2 regions of the Citrobacter braakii genome follow, and region 2 is predicted to be linked to the other one. Evidence: predicted binding sites of a transcription regulator. Region 2 holds the regulator's gene; the other holds the start of a gene.
What was found. Region 2 encodes LexA, which represses DNA repair genes until DNA is damaged. Its sites were predicted from a motif close to TNCTGTATGTACATACAGNA; they were not measured.

Region 1: uvrB (excinuclease ABC subunit UvrB) is a predicted target of LexA. The motif match lies at 3,221-3,240, and genes of this name have one in related genera.

The regions. Positions count from the first base shown of each region.
Region 1 is NZ_CP045771.1:4,281,800-4,289,927, reverse strand. Features, by position in the region: gene bioF (8-amino-7-oxononanoate synthase) at 1-425, shown strand, start outside; gene bioC (malonyl-ACP O-methyltransferase BioC) at 409-1,164, shown strand; gene bioD (dethiobiotin synthase) at 1,157-1,855, shown strand; gene GFC06_RS20255 (ATP-binding cassette domain-containing protein) at 1,821-2,543, opposite strand; gene uvrB (excinuclease ABC subunit UvrB) at 3,314-5,335, shown strand; gene GFC06_RS20245 (trans-sulfuration enzyme family protein) at 5,652-6,863, shown strand; gene nhaC (Na+/H+ antiporter NhaC) at 6,879-8,128, shown strand, end outside.
Region 2 is NZ_CP045771.1:624,479-632,606, reverse strand. Features, by position in the region: gene ubiA (4-hydroxybenzoate octaprenyltransferase) at 1-800, shown strand, start outside; gene plsB (glycerol-3-phosphate 1-O-acyltransferase PlsB) at 861-3,281, opposite strand; gene GFC06_RS02885 (diacylglycerol kinase) at 3,453-3,821, shown strand; gene lexA (transcriptional repressor LexA) at 3,931-4,539, shown strand; gene dinF (MATE family efflux transporter DinF) at 4,674-5,993, shown strand; gene GFC06_RS02870 (CsbD family protein) at 6,129-6,338, shown strand; gene zur (zinc uptake transcriptional repressor Zur) at 6,387-6,905, opposite strand; gene GFC06_RS02860 (cupin domain-containing protein) at 7,021-7,509, shown strand; gene dusA (tRNA dihydrouridine(20/20a) synthase DusA) at 7,617-8,128, shown strand, end outside.

The sequences.
Region 1 (8,128 bases), 1.3 Mb from region 2:
TCTTGTGCTCAGACAGCGTGGCCGATTATCTGCTGCAGTTTGCCCGTCATCTGATCTACAGCACCAGTATGCCTCCGGCCCAGGCCCAGGCCTTGCGCGCCGCGCTGGAGGTGATCCGCAGCCGCGAAGGCGATGAGCGCAGAGAAAAACTGGCGATGCTGATCCAGCGTTTTCGCGCTGGGGTGAATACGCCGGACTTAACGCTGGCGCAGTCAGACAGCGCCATTCAGCCACTGATCGTGGGCGACAATCATAAAGCCTTGCAACTGGCGGAGGCATTACGTCAACAGGGATGCTGGGTGACGGCTATTCGCCCACCGACGGTGCCGGTTGGTACGGCCAGGCTGCGGCTTACGCTGACCCAGGCGCATGAAGTCCAGGATATCGATCGCTTACTGGAGGTGCTGCATGGCGCAGGTCAATAAGCAGGCGATTGCTGCCGCGTTTGGCCGCGCGGCTACTCACTATGAGCAACACGCGGAACTCCAGCGTCAGAGCGCCGATGCGTTACTGGCGCGACTCGATGGTCGGGCATTCTCTCAGGTTTTAGATGCGGGCTGCGGACCCGGGCGTATGAGCCGTTACTGGCGGGAGCAGGGGAGCGAGGTCTGCGCGCTGGATCTGTCGGCGCAAATGCTGACTGAAGCACAGCGTCACGATGTCGCCCACCGCTATTTGCTGGCAGATATTGAAGCCATTCCGCAGGCTGCTGCTACTTTCGACCTCGCCTGGAGCAATCTGGCCGTACAGTGGTGCAGCGATCTGCGCGGCGCGTTACGTGAGCTTTACCGGGTGGTGCGTCCTGGCGGGACGGTGGCGTTTAGTACCCTGGCGCAGGGGTCAATGCCGGAGCTTCGTCAGGCGTGGCGAGCGGTTGATGAGCGGGAGCACGCCAATCGTTTTTTGCCCGTGGATCAACTGGAAAACGCCCTGCATGGGTGGGACGTTGAATACCAGTCTCATGCCGTCACGCTGTGGTTTGACGATGCGCTGAGCGCCATGCGCTCGCTGAAGGGCATTGGCGCGACGCATTTGCATGATGGCCGCGAGCCGCGCGTACTGACCCGCTCACAGCTGCGCCAGCTACAGCTAGCCTGGCCCTTCCAGCAGGGGAAATATCCGCTGACCTATCATCTATTTTTGGGAGTGATTCAACGTGACTAACACTTTTTTTGTCACCGGGACGGATACCGAAGTGGGGAAAACTATCGCCAGCTGCGCGTTGCTACAGGCGGCGGGGCAGAGGGGATTGCGAACCGTCGGCTATAAGCCAGTGGCGTCGGGCAGTGAAATGACGGTTGAAGGTCTGCGTAATAGCGATGCCCTGGCATTACAGCGCAACAGCGTTGTGACGGTGGATTATGCGGCTATCAACCCCTATACCTTCGCGGAACCTACCTCACCGCATATCATCAGCGCGGACGAAGGTCGCCCCATTCAGGCCTCAGTAATGTCTGCGGGTTTACGCGCGCTGGAACAACAGGCTGACTGGGTGCTGGTGGAAGGTGCCGGCGGTTGGTTTACGCCGCTTTCGCCAACGCTGAGTTTTGCTGATTGGGTAAAAACAGAGCAGCTGCCGGTTATTCTGGTGGTTGGCGTTAAGCTCGGGTGCATCAACCACGCTGTGCTGACCGCCCAGGCGGTGCAGCAGGCCGGACTGACGCTTGCCGGATGGGTCGCCAATGATGTGACGCCACCTGGCAAGCGTCATGCTGAATATATGGCAACGCTCAGGCGTATGCTTGCGGCTCCGCTGCTGGGGGAAATTCCCTGGCTGGCAGAAGAGCCGGAGCGGGCATCGACAGGACGTTATATCGATCTTAGCGTTTTGTCTGTGGCGTCAACCAATCGTTGATTAGCGGGTTGCTGAGCTGTGTGATTTGTCCCTGAGCCACGCTGCGCCCACGGTATAACAGGCAGTAGCAGTCAGCGACCCGACGAATAAACGGCAGGCTCTGCTCCGCGAGCATTATGGCGATGCCGAGCTCCTGGCTTAACCTTACCACCAGGTTTCCCAGCTTGTGGATATATGCCTGGCCACTTCCCCGCGTGGGCTCATCGAGGATCAGCAGGCGCGGGCGTGTGACCAGCGCGCTGGCGAGCGCAAGCTGGTGCTGATCATCTTCCGATAATGCCGCCCCTTTGGCCTGACGCAGTACGAACAACTGTGGAAACAGGCGGTAAATATCACTGCTGTTCATCGTTTCGCTTTCCTCAACCGCCTGGCGCGCAATATGCAGATTTTCCTCTACCGTCAATTGCGAAAAAATCCGTCTCTCTTGTGAAACGTAGTTAATGCCCAGCGCGATGCGATTTGCCGCCGGAATGGGACTCAGGTCGCGCGGCGGCGCGCCAGCCTGATGCCAGAACATGGTGCCGCTTTCGATCGGTAAATTGCCGATAATGCAATTGGTCAGCGTAGTCTTTCCCATCCCTGGAAGCCCCAGCACACCGGTACATTTACCGGGCAGCAGGTCGAGATCCACATCCCATAGGGAGTGTTGATTACCGTAATAATGATTCACTGCGCGAAGACTCAACATAGATTCCTCCAGCATGATGCTATCCGCCCCACGTACAGGTCGTCGGAAGAAAATTGCAATTCTCTTGCCAGAAGAGGGATTGGGGTCAAAAAACAGCAGGAGAGTGTGCCGCGCAGGCGGTAACGTCTGGCTGGCCGGAGGGCTGGCGTTGTTTTGTGCACATTGCCAGTGCCTGGCGGTGTCGTAATGGTGCAGGCAAGAAAATGATGAAAATGCGAGCAAGATCCCGGCCATTCCAGGCCGCTTCGTTAGCTGATAAATATCAAAAAATAGCGATAAATTTTTTTTATCCCTCCGGAAAAGGGAGTGAGGGCGTTTTTGCCAGGCTACAGTCCATACGGGCTGGAGGCAGTTATCCACTATTCCTGTGGATAACCTTGTGTATTAGAGTTAGAAAACACAATGTAAGCGAGAGAAGACGCGGCCTGCGACTAAATTGATGCGAAAGACGGCTCGGGATAATAGTCATTAAATTACAGAATGTTAGATAAAATCAATGGCTGTCGCAGAAGTGTCATGCGTTGCCACAAAACTTTCATCGGGCGGCTTGACAAATGTTAAAAAAGTCATTGCTTTGGGGATAACACGTTTTTGCTGGTGTTTTATCTTGTCTGAGGCCAAATTTTAGCCTGCGGTCACGGTCATTCTGATGGCGTATCAGAAATATTCTGGTGCGTTACTGTTTTTTCATCCAGTATATTTTACTGGCAAAATATACGACTGCGAGTAAAATTACACACCTGCCCGCCCATTGCTTCAGGTAGCTGCTCATGAGTAAACCGTTCAAACTAAATTCCGCTTTTAAACCCTCTGGCGATCAGCCTGAGGCTATTCGCCGTCTGGAAGAAGGGCTGGAGGATGGTCTGGCGCATCAGACGCTACTGGGGGTGACGGGCTCGGGGAAGACATTCACCATCGCTAACGTAATTGCGGACTTGCAGCGGCCTACCATGGTGCTGGCTCCCAATAAGACGCTGGCCGCGCAGTTGTACGGTGAGATGAAAGAGTTCTTCCCGGATAACGCGGTGGAGTATTTCGTCTCCTACTACGACTATTATCAACCGGAAGCCTACGTTCCAAGTTCTGACACCTTCATCGAGAAGGATGCCTCGGTTAACGAACATATTGAGCAGATGCGTCTGTCGGCGACCAAAGCGCTGCTGGAACGTCGGGATGTCGTCGTTGTCGCGTCAGTTTCCGCTATCTATGGTTTGGGCGATCCGGATCTGTATCTGAAAATGATGCTGCATCTGACGGTGGGGATGATTATCGACCAGCGTGCGATCCTGCGCCGCCTGGCGGAACTGCAATATACCCGCAACGATCAGGCATTTCAGCGCGGAACCTTCCGCGTGCGTGGTGAAGTGATCGACATTTTCCCGGCTGAATCCGACGACATTGCGCTGCGCGTGGAACTGTTTGATGAAGAGGTCGAACGTTTATCGCTGTTTGACCCGCTTACCGGGCAGGTTGAATCCACGATTTCGCGCTACACCATCTATCCTAAAACGCACTACGTGACGCCGCGCGAACGTATCGTGCAGGCGATGGAAGAAATCAAAGTTGAGCTGGCAGAGCGGCGTAAGGTCCTGCTGGCAAATAACAAACTGCTGGAAGAACAGCGGCTAAGTCAGCGTACGCAGTTCGATCTGGAAATGATGAATGAGCTGGGTTACTGCTCGGGGATTGAAAACTACTCCCGCTATCTGTCCGGGCGTGGCCCCGGCGAGCCGCCGCCGACGTTGTTTGATTACCTGCCTGCCGACGGCCTGCTGGTGGTGGATGAATCCCACGTCACTATCCCGCAAATTGGCGGTATGTATCGTGGTGACCGGGCGCGTAAAGAGACTCTGGTCGAATACGGATTCCGTCTACCGTCGGCGCTGGATAACCGTCCGCTTAAATTTGAAGAGTTTGAAGCGCTGGCCCCGCAGACCATCTACGTCTCAGCGACGCCGGGCAACTATGAACTGGAGAAATCCGGTGATGACGTCGTCGATCAGGTAGTACGACCGACCGGCCTGCTGGATCCTATCATTGAGGTACGCCCGGTGGCGACGCAGGTTGACGATCTGCTGTCTGAGATCCGCATCCGTGCGGCGATTAACGAACGTGTGCTGGTCACTACGCTCACGAAACGGATGGCAGAGGATCTCACCGAATACCTCGAAGAGCACGGTGAGCGGGTGCGCTATCTGCACTCAGACATCGATACCGTGGAACGTATGGAAATCATTCGTGACCTGCGTCTGGGCGAGTTTGACGTGCTGGTGGGTATCAACCTGTTACGTGAGGGTCTGGACATGCCTGAGGTCTCACTGGTGGCGATTCTGGACGCAGACAAAGAAGGGTTCCTGCGTTCTGAACGTTCGCTTATTCAGACCATCGGCCGTGCGGCGCGTAATATCAACGGGAAGGCTATTCTCTACGGTGACAAAATTACCGCCTCAATGGCTAAGGCGATAGGTGAAACTGAACGCCGTCGTGAGAAACAGCAGCTCTACAACGAAGAACACGGTATTACGCCGCAGGGGCTGAACAAGAAAGTGGTCGATATTCTGGCGCTGGGTCAGAATATTGCGAAGACTAAGGCGAAAGGCAAAGGGAAGTCACGCGCAGGCGCGAAGTCTGAAATTGTCGAACTGGATATGACGCCAAAAGCGCTGCAGCAGAAGATTCATGAGCTGGAAGGGCAGATGATGCAGCATGCGCAGAATCTTGAATTTGAAGAGGCTGCGACGATCCGCGACCAGTTGCATCAGCTGCGCGAGTTGTTTATCGCGGCATCGTAAGATTGTTTCCACTTTCCAATTCGCCATCGCGTAAATGCCATGGCGATTGGAAAAATACAGAATGTATTATCATTTATAATTATAGTATTCGTTTTTCTATTGCCATTTATTATTCTTAAAATTAATGCACTCACTCTAATTGATTCTTTGCTGAATTGATTTTTGTTTTTCAGCTTTGTGAATCTCATCGTTTTATTCTTTACATTTCTGACGATTCTTTCAGCATTTTGGCAGCAAGCAAAAGGCTGTCATTGTTCCTTTTTTTTATAATTGTCCTGTTATAGAAATTTCCCTGACGAAAATATAAAGGAAAATTATGAAAGAGATAATATGCAATTACGCTGAGAATGATTATGCCGTTCAGGACGCCATGATATGTTCTGGAGTTGGTGAACAACACCAGAAAAATTTTGGTGCAGTCAGCCCTCCGCTAGTAAAAACCAGTCTGTTTGTGCAGCAGAGCTATCAGCAATACTGTGATGATATGCAGCACGAAGCTGAACGGTACATCTATTCCCGGGGGCTTAACCCAACAACGGAACTGTTAGAGCATAAACTGGCAGCGTTGGAGCGTGGCGCGGCCTGCAAAGTTTTTGGCTCGGGCATGGGCGCGATAAGCGCAACATTGTTTGGCCTGCTGAAAAGTGGTGACCATATTATTCTGGTGAATAATGTTTATGGTCCAACAGTTGTGCTGGTGAAGCAAATGCAACAACGCTTTGGTATTGACTATGACATTGTTCTCAGTGGCGATGTCGAGGATATTCGGCAGAAAATAAAGCCGAATACTCGCATGATATACACGGAATCCCCAGGAACAATGACCATGCGAGTTGTGGATCTGCAGATGATAGCAGAGTTGGCGAAAGAGAATAATATTATTACTGCCATTGATAATACATGGGCTACGCCACTCTTCCAAAAGCCATTGACTCTTGGTTTCGATTTAGTGCTCCACTCTTGTACTAAATATATCGGCGGTCACAGTGATTTAACGGCGGGTGCTGTGGTAGGCGCAAAAGTCTATCTTGATATTATTCGTGATTTTTCACATCAGCTTCTTGGCGCAGTGCTGGCCCCGGATAGTGCATGGCTAGTGATTCGCGGTTTACGAACGTTGCCGCTGCGCATGAGACAACATCAGAATAATACCTATGCAATTCTTACTTTTCTCAATAGCAGAGCAGAGGTTGAGAATATCTGTCACCCCCTTATGGCAGATGCAAAACAACGTGAAATTGTTTCACAACAAATGTTTGGTACTTCTGGTCTCATTAGTTTTGAACTTAAAGATGGCAGTTTTGAAAAAGTTAAAGCCATTATTGATAGTTGTAGAATTTTCAAACCGGGGTGCAGTTGGGGGGGATATGAAAGCCTGATTATTTCTCCAAATCGCGGTTATAACCAGGATGTAATATGCAAAGATGGGATGGCGCCTGGTTTAATTAGGATTTCAATTGGACAGGAATCTCCAGAGGTGTTAATCGCGGACTTAGAGAATGCGTTTGATTCTATAAAAACATATTAATAGCGGGAAAATAACATGGTAAGCACAAATAAGCAACCGAGCTTTTATGCAGCATTGATGTTATTAGTGGCTATTTTCCTGGTTTTCTTTATAGGTATTGGGGTTTTAAATTACCCAGTTGAATTTATCTTAATTGTTATTACGATTATTACAGGTTTTTTTGCTAGATACTATGGCGCGGGCTGGAAGGAAATTCTCCAGACTTTTACAGAAAAAATAAAAGATGCCGTCCCTGCAATGTTAATTCTACTGTCGATCGGTATGTTGATTGGATGCTGGATGGTTAGTGGTACCATTCCGTTAATGGTCTATTATGGCCTGGAAATTATCAACCCAGCTTACTTATATCTTACAGCTTTTTTAGTGACGGTTTGCATCTCGACATTTACAGGCACTTCATGGGGTTCCGCAGGAACAATTGGTGTGGTGTTGGTTGCCGTTGCTGCGGCGATGAATGTGTCATTGCCGATTACTGCTGGAGCCGTTATCTCCGGTGCCTATTTTGGTGATAAATTATCTCCTTTATCAGATACCACAAACATGGCCGCGTTAGCTGCGGGGGCTGAGCTTTATCAAAGTATTAGAAATATGTTGTATACATCGGTTCCTGCTTTTTTGTTTGCCTGCCTGGGGTTTTATATCGCGGGGTTAGATTTAAATGTGGTAAATTCAATCCAACTAGATACTATCCCGGTCATGAAAAAAACGCTAAACTCATTATTCTGGCTTAACCCTTTATTAATATTACCGACATTGCTGGTCTTTATTGGTGCGATAAAAAAATGGGATACCATTATTGTCTTGATCGCATCTTCTTTTTTTGCTCTGGCAATATGCGCAATTTTTCAGCCGTTTACCATGATGGACCTCGTTCAAGCATCGATTAATGGCTTTAATACCAATATGATCAGCAATTTTTCAGATGTCGCGATGAATGAATCTACGACTAAAAATATTAATATATTGCTTAATCGTGGCGGTATGTATTCAATGGTTAGCCCAATTGTGGTTATGCTTTGTGCATTTATGTTCGCTTCGGCACTTGATGTTTCTGGTGGCCTTAATGTGCTGCTTGGGCGACTGGTTAAGAAATTAAAAACGGTGACCAGTACTCTGTTGGCGACAATGTTCACAAGTTCTTTATTAGTTGCCTGCACTGGCAATGCAGTCATCAGTTTCTTTCTGGTGAAGAATATTTATGATCCTTGTTTTAAAAACAAAAAATTGCATATGGTTAATATGTCCCGATCAATGGAGTCTGGAGC
Region 2 (8,128 bases):
CCTTACTGCTGCTCTGGCCTACGCTGTGGGCATTGTGGGTGGCAACCCCAGGCATGCCGCAATTGTGGATCCTGGCGGTTTTTGTTGCTGGCGTTTGGTTAATGCGCGCTGCCGGCTGCGTGGTGAATGATTATGCCGACAGGAAATTTGACGGACACGTTAAACGCACCGCAAATCGCCCGCTGCCGAGCGGGGCCGTCACTGAAAAAGAGGCCCGAACGCTGTTCGTCGTATTGGTACTGCTGGCCTTCCTGCTGGTTTTGACGCTCAACACGATGACCATTTTGTTGTCCGTTGCGGCGTTAGCGCTGGCGTGGGTTTACCCGTTCATGAAACGCTATACGCACCTGCCGCAGGTGGTGCTGGGGGCGGCGTTTGGCTGGTCGATCCCGATGGCGTTCGCCGCCGTGAGCGAGTCCGTACCGCTGAGCTGCTGGCTGATGTTCCTTGCCAATATTCTCTGGGCGGTGGCCTACGACACCCAATATGCGATGGTTGACCGCGATGATGACCTGAAGATCGGCATTAAATCGACCGCGATTCTGTTCGGTCAAAACGACAAGCTGATCATTGGTATCCTGCAGGTGGGCGTACTGGTGCTGATGGCGCTGGTGGGTTGGCTAAACGGGCTGGGACTGGGTTATTACTGGTCTCTGCTGGTGGCCGGCGCGCTGTTTGTATATCAGCAGAAACTGATCGTCAATCGCGAGCGTGATGCCTGTTTTAAAGCGTTTATGAACAATAACTACGTCGGTCTGGTGCTGTTCTTAGGGCTGGCGATGAGCTACTGGCATTTTTGAGTTTGGCTTAGCCTGCAAAATAAAAAACCGGTCATTTCATTTCGACCGGTTTTTTTATGCTTACTCGCCCTGTGTGGCACTCTCGATGGTCAGACGCACATCTGACGTGACCAGTTCGGCCAACATCTGATAGATCTTCATCGTCTCTTCCGGTTCGGCATCTCCGGTATCGCTGATGAATCCCTCGTCACGCAGCGTCAGCACCAGAGAGCTGAACACGGCTTTATCGAAGAATTCCGGCGCGTTAATGCCGTGCAGTACGGAGAGGCGTTGCGCCACGGTGCGGCTCTCTTTCTCCAGCGTGCCACGGTTGATAGACGGGTTCGCGCTCAGCAGCCAGAAGGTAATGGCGTAGCGTTGCAACGTCTCGCGAGCACCTGCCGCCAACAGCTGTAGCGTACGGGAGCGGGCCGGATTGATATGCAGTTCGTCATCGTTCAGGGCGATCAGTCCCTGGCGCTGCATTTCGCTGGCCAGTTCGTCAATCACTCCGGTGAGTTCATCACGCTCCCAACGTAAGAACAGCTCTGCTTTCAGCATCGGATACAGCGCATCAATATGCTGCTGTAGCGCGGCGCGTGAAATACGACGATGCTGAGTCACAATGGCTGCCATTAACGAAGGCAGAACCAGCATATGCGCAATGTTGTTGCGGTAATAGGTCATCAATACCGCCTGCTCGCGCGGCAGAATGATGATGTCACCGATGGTGTCTTTCTCGACCTCAAACTTATTCATCTGTAAGGCATGGTCGATCAATTCACTGGCGCTCTGCGCAGGAACCGTACAATCTGCCGCATACGGCACGTTGCGCAGCAGACTCAGATAGCAGTCGAGCTGTTCAGTCAGTTGCTCACGGGTCAGAGAGCGCTGGCGGGAGGCCAACAGCGCGGTACAGCACAGGTTCATGGCATTGGCCGCGCCTGCATTGTTAATGCGTACCATCAGATCGGCGGCAATGCTATTCACCGTCGGCGTCAGCCAGGCCGGACGGATGGACTCGATAGGATCGATCGATTCACGCCACTCCGGTACATGCTGGTTGAGGTAAGTCATCAATGGCATCGGTTCGCCAAAGTTGACATAACCCTGACCCAGATTACGCAGCTTGCTCAAGCCACGCAGCATTTGCGGCAAACTCTCTTTCTCTTTCGTCGCGCCACGCAGCTCTTTCGCGTACGTGCCCACTTCCATTACGTGCTCGTAGCCGATGTAGATGGGTACGAGGGTAATCGGACGCGTACCGCCGCGCAGCATCGCCTGAATGGTCATCGACAGCGTGCCGGTTTTCGGGTCGAGCAGACGCCCGGTACGTGAACGGCCTCCTTCGACAAAGTATTCAACCGAGTAGCCGCGGCTGAACAACTCGCCCAGGTATTCGCGGAAAACGGTGGAATAGAGCTTGTTGCCCTTGAAGGTACGACGAATAAAGAACGCGCCCAGACGACGGAAAATCGGACCTGCTGGCCAGAAGTTCAGGTTGATACCGGCAGCGATGTGCGGCGGAACCAGCCCCTGGTGGTACAGAACGTACGACAGCAGCATATAGTCCATATGGCTGCGGTGGCACGGAACATAGACGATTTCGTGCCCATCGTGCGCCAACTGACGTACACGCTCCGCATTGTGAACGTTAATCCCCTGATACAGACGGTTCCAGGTAAAGCCCAGAATACGGTCTGTCAGACGAATCATCTCGTAGGAGAAGTTGGCGGCAATCTCTTCCATCAGCGCAATGGCATTTTGCTGCGCTTTTTCGTGGGAGATTTTTTTACTGCGCGCTTCATCTTCTACCGCGCGAGCGATAGCTTTTGAGGCCAGCAGCTTATTGAACAGGTCCTGGCGGGCAGGGAGGCGCGGGCCGACTGCGGCCAGACGCTGACGAGCAAAGTGCATGCGCGCCACGCGAGCCAGCTTCTGAGCGATGATTTTATCCGTACCGTGTTCGTCCGCCATGCGACGCAGGGAGACCGATGGGGAGAAGCGGACAAAACTGTCGCGACCCAGCCAGGACACAGCAAAGAATTTCTGTACGCCGTTCAGCATGCGCAGCGGCGGATTGACCTCGCCTTTTTCACGCCCAGGCGCACGGCCAAACATCACCGAAACCGGCACCATTTGCACATCCAGGTCTGGATTGCTGCGATGCAAGTCGAGATAGTTATGGAACAGCTTAATGGACTCTTCTTTCGGCGTGTAATAGGTGAACACGCGCGGGCCGCCGTGAATAAACACGTAGCGCGGCAGCAGAGTTCCGTCTATCTCCAGCGGTTCCAGGGGATCCGGGAGATCGTGCACCAGACATTGGGCACGCAGCGTCAGCAAGTCTGCTTTTGAATTGTACGGTAGGACGTACATAATGGGACGCGAAGTATCGAGCCCCAATTCCGGGGCAGGTTCTGCCGGAATAGACTTGCTTTTTACCAGGACGCTTAATGGTAAATTCAGTAATTTGTAGTAAATTCGTGGCCAGCCGGACATAAACGATGTAAAGCCTCTGGTTAATAATGCAAATGCGCTGCAAGGATATCAGAAAGTTTAGTGAATTTCTGGTGTATCCGGTCATACTTCGCGCTGCTTTGCCACACCCTGAAACAAACGGGGTAACGTTACAATGACATTGACGCTAATAATGTAAAAAGGTTCTTTTTGATGGCCAATAATACCACTGGATTCACCCGAATTATCAAAGCTGCAGGCTATTCCTGGAAAGGTTTTCGCGCCGCATGGATCAATGAGGCGGCATTCCGCCAGGAAAGCGTTGCCGTACTGTTGGGCGTAGCCATCGCCTGCTGGCTGGACGTCGACGCCATTACCCGCGTGCTGTTGATTGGTTCCGTGATGCTGGTGATGATCGTTGAAATCCTCAACAGTGCGATTGAGGCGGTGGTTGACCGTATTGGCTCTGAGTATCACGAACTTTCCGGTCGGGCGAAAGATATGGGCTCGGCAGCGGTATTGCTGTCTATTTTTGTCGCTCTGATCACCTGGGGCATCCTGTTGTGGTCGCATTTGCGATAAAGATTCCACAACTGCATAAATCTCCTGTTTTTTGTGCAGTTTGCGGTTCCAAAATCACCTTTAGCTGTATATACTCACAGCATAACTGTATATACACCCAGGGGGCGGAATGAAAGCGTTAACGGCCAGGCAGCAAGAGGTGTTTGATCTCATTAGGGATCACATCAGCCAGACAGGTATGCCACCGACGCGTGCGGAGATCGCGCAGCGTTTGGGGTTCCGTTCCCCAAACGCCGCTGAAGAACACCTGAAAGCGCTTGCGCGTAAAGGCGTTCTTGAAATTGTATCCGGCGCATCGCGCGGTATTCGACTGCTGCAGGAAGAAGAAGAAGGGTTACCGCTTGTCGGACGCGTAGCGGCAGGCGAGCCACTGCTGGCGCAGCAGCACATCGAAGGCCACTATCAGGTCGATCCTTCACTGTTCAAACCGAACGCCGATTTTCTGCTGCGCGTTAGCGGTATGTCGATGAAAGACATCGGTATTATGGACGGTGATTTACTGGCTGTGCATAAAACTCAGGATGTGCGTAACGGTCAGGTTGTTGTTGCCCGTATCGACGACGAAGTCACCGTTAAGCGCCTGAAAAAGCAGGGCAACAAGGTTGAACTCCTGCCTGAAAACAGCGAATTTAAACCTATTGTTGTCGACCTGCGCGAGCAAAACTTCACTATTGAAGGGTTGGCGGTAGGCGTCATTCGTAACGGTGAATGGCTGTAATTTTCTGTTGATTACCTGTCGGCCGGATAAGACGTTTACGTCGCTATCCGGCAACTTGCCCGGTGGCGCTACGCTTACCGGGCCTACACAGCATCTTTTTTCAGTATATCTAACTTCTTCTCAGGCTCTCCTGTATGCCTTTCTTTACCTCTTCTGATAAAGCACTCTGGCACCTCGCCTTACCGATGATCTTCTCCAATATCACCGTTCCCCTGTTGGGACTGGTGGACACCGCGGTGATTGGTCATCTGGACAGTCCGGTCTATCTTGGCGGCGTTGCTGTTGGCGCCACGGCGACCAGCTTTCTCTTTATGCTGCTGCTTTTTTTGCGCATGAGTACCACCGGCCTTACCGCGCAGGCATTTGGCGCGAAAAATCCGCAGGCGCTGGCGCGCGCGTTGGTGCAGCCGCTATTGCTGGCGCTGGGCGCGGGGCTGCTTATCGCACTGTTCCGTACGCCGATTATCGATCTGGCTCTGCACATTGTCGGCGGAAGTGAGGCGGTACTGGAGCAGGCCCGACGTTTTCTGGAAATCCGCTGGTTAAGCGCACCCGCGTCGCTGGCGAATCTGGTGCTGCTCGGCTGGCTGCTTGGCGTTCAGTATGCGCGCGCGCCAGTTATCCTGTTGATTGTCGGAAATATTCTCAACATTGTGCTCGATTTATGGCTGGTAATGGGCCTGCATATGAACGTGCAGGGGGCGGCGTTGGCGACGGTGATTGCCGAATATGCCACGCTGCTGATTGGCCTGATGATGGTACGCAAAGTCCTGCATATGCGTGGAATTTCGCTGGCAATGTTGAAGCTGGCGTGGCGTGGCAACTTCCGTCGTTTACTGGCGCTCAACCGCGACATCATGCTGCGTTCGCTGCTGCTACAGCTCTGCTTTGGGGCCATTACGGTTCTGGGCGCGCGTTTGGGAGGCGACATCATCGCGGTTAACGCCGTTCTGATGACTCTGCTGACGTTTACCGCCTACGCGCTGGATGGATTTGCCTATGCTGTGGAAGCGCATTCGGGTCAGGCCTATGGGGCGAGGGATGGCAGCCAGTTGCTTGATGTCTGGCGGGCGGCCTGTCGACAGTCCGGTATTGTGGCTATTCTGTTTTCGCTGGTTTACGCCCTGTTTGGCGAGCAGATTGTTGCGCTGCTGACCTCGCTGCCGCAAATCCAACTGTTGGCCGATCGCTATCTTTTCTGGCAGGTGGTTTTGCCGCTGGTGGGAGTGTGGTGTTATCTGCTCGACGGTATGTTTATTGGAGCGACACGGGCTGCAGAAATGCGCAACAGTATGGCCGTTGCCGCAGCAGGGTTCGCATTAACGCTACTGGCTTTACCGTTGCTGGGAAATCATGGTTTGTGGCTGGCGTTAACCGTTTTTCTCGCGCTGCGTGGGCTTTCCCTGGCCTTTATCTGGCGGCGTCACTGGCGTAATGGAACCTGGTTTGCCTGAACGGATGGTTAAAAATTCCGAATAGTAAATAAAACCCAGAATCCCTGACTACACTTATTCTCACGTCCAGCAAAAACAGCATGTGTCTGGACATGGCACTCTCGCTATTCACAACCTAACGATGAGGACTTGATGATGAATAAAGACGAAGTCGGCGGTAACTGGAAGCAGTTTAAAGGTAAAGTGAAAGAGCAATGGGGCAAACTGACCGATGATGATATGACGGTCATTGAAGGTAAACGTGACCAACTGGTCGGTAAAGTCCAGGAGCGTTACGGTTACGCGAAAGATCAGGCGGAGAAAGAAGTGACCGATTGGGAAAAACGTAATGATTACCGCTGGTAATTAACCCTTCCCTCCTGAGAGTACAAGGATGTACGCTCTCCCACCCGCTTAACGCCCAACTTTCTTCTTCACCTGAATCGTATGGTCATGCTGGCATTCGCCAGGGTGACGACATGACTCAACCTCCACACAGGCCGGGCATAGTCCGTGGGCTTCAATAACGTTATGTCGCAGGGCAAAGCCCATTTTTGCTGCCAGCGTATGCATGATGTCTTCCACGCCTTCCGCGCACTCTTCTTTTACCACACCACAGCGGTCGCAAATGAACATTGCGGAACTGTGAGTTGGCTGATCGAACAGATGGCAAAGCACATAGCTGTTGGTGGATTCCACCTTGTGCACAAACCCTTGTTCCAGCAGAAAATCAAGCGCACGATACACGGTCGGCGGCTTGGCCTGCGGCTCGGTTTCCCGCAACAGGTCAAGTAGGTCGTAAGCGCTGATTGCGCCTTCCTGCAGGCTCATCAGGCGCAGCACTTCGAGGCGTTGTGGCGTAAGCCGTACGTTGCGTTGCGCACAGAGTTTTTCAGCTTGAGCCAATAACTCCTGCGTGGTGGTTTTGTCCATTTGGCGCCTCGATTTGCGTGCAAGGTTAATCCCTTACTTTAACATGTTCTGTTTAAAACACCGAGATCCACCGCGGTGTGCTATACCTGACCCATCGCAATACTGGAAAATAATCATGAAAAGACCCGATTGTATTCGTCACTGGCGTGAAGTTGAGGGGGCTGATGACTCCACCTATCCCGACAGCGATGAGCTGTTTTCCATAGGTGCGCCGCTTGCCCGCAAGCTGGGGTTAGGGCGACTCGGCATTCATCATGAGCGCCTGCCGCCGGGCCGACGCACCTCGTATCCGCACGCTGAAAGTGATGAGGAAGAGTTTATCTATGTGCTGGAGGGATATCCTGAAGCCTGGATTAACGGTTATTTATGGAAGCTGGAGCCGGGCGACAGCGTCGGTTTCCCGGCGGGCACCGGCGTGTGTCACACCTTTATCAATAACACCAGTGAAGAGGTTCGTCTGCTGGTCGTGGGTGAGGCGAACAAAAAATACAATCGTATTTATTATCCGCTTAATCCGGTTTATGCCGCCACGCGTGAGGACCGTTGGGTCGACCATCCGCCGCAGTTTTTTGGATCTCACGACGGAAAACCGGGGCGTAAATAGCGCTTGTCGGGGAGCAGGGAGGGGGAACCGCGAGGATGTGGCTCACTATCGTAACGGTCTATGCTATAGTAGCGCCCCTTTTTTAACCGGATGCTTGAATATTCGCCATGCTGCCTGAATCTCAGTCTACCGCTTTTCCCGCTCATCGTTTTTCTATCGCGCCGATGCTCGACTGGACGGACAGACATTGCCGCTACTTTTTGCGCTTACTGTCCAGCCAGACGCTGCTCTACACGGAGATGGTAACCACCGGCGCGATCATTCATGGTAAAGGCGATTATCTGGCGTATAGCGAAGAAGAACATCCGGTCGCTTTGCAACTGGGCGGGAGCGATCCGGCTGCGCTGGCGCAGTGCGCAAAGCTTGCTGAACAACGGGGCTATGACGAAATTAACCTCAACGTGGGTTGCCCTTCCGACCGTGTACAGAATGGAATGTTTGGTGCCTGTCTGATGGGGAATGCGCAACTGGTCGCTGATTGCGTCAAAGCGATGCGCGATGTGGTATCGATTCCGGTAACGGTGAAAACCCGTATCGGTATTGATGACCAGGACAGCTACGAATTCCTGTGCGATTTCATCAACACGGTCTCCGGTAACGGTGAATGTGAGATGTTTAT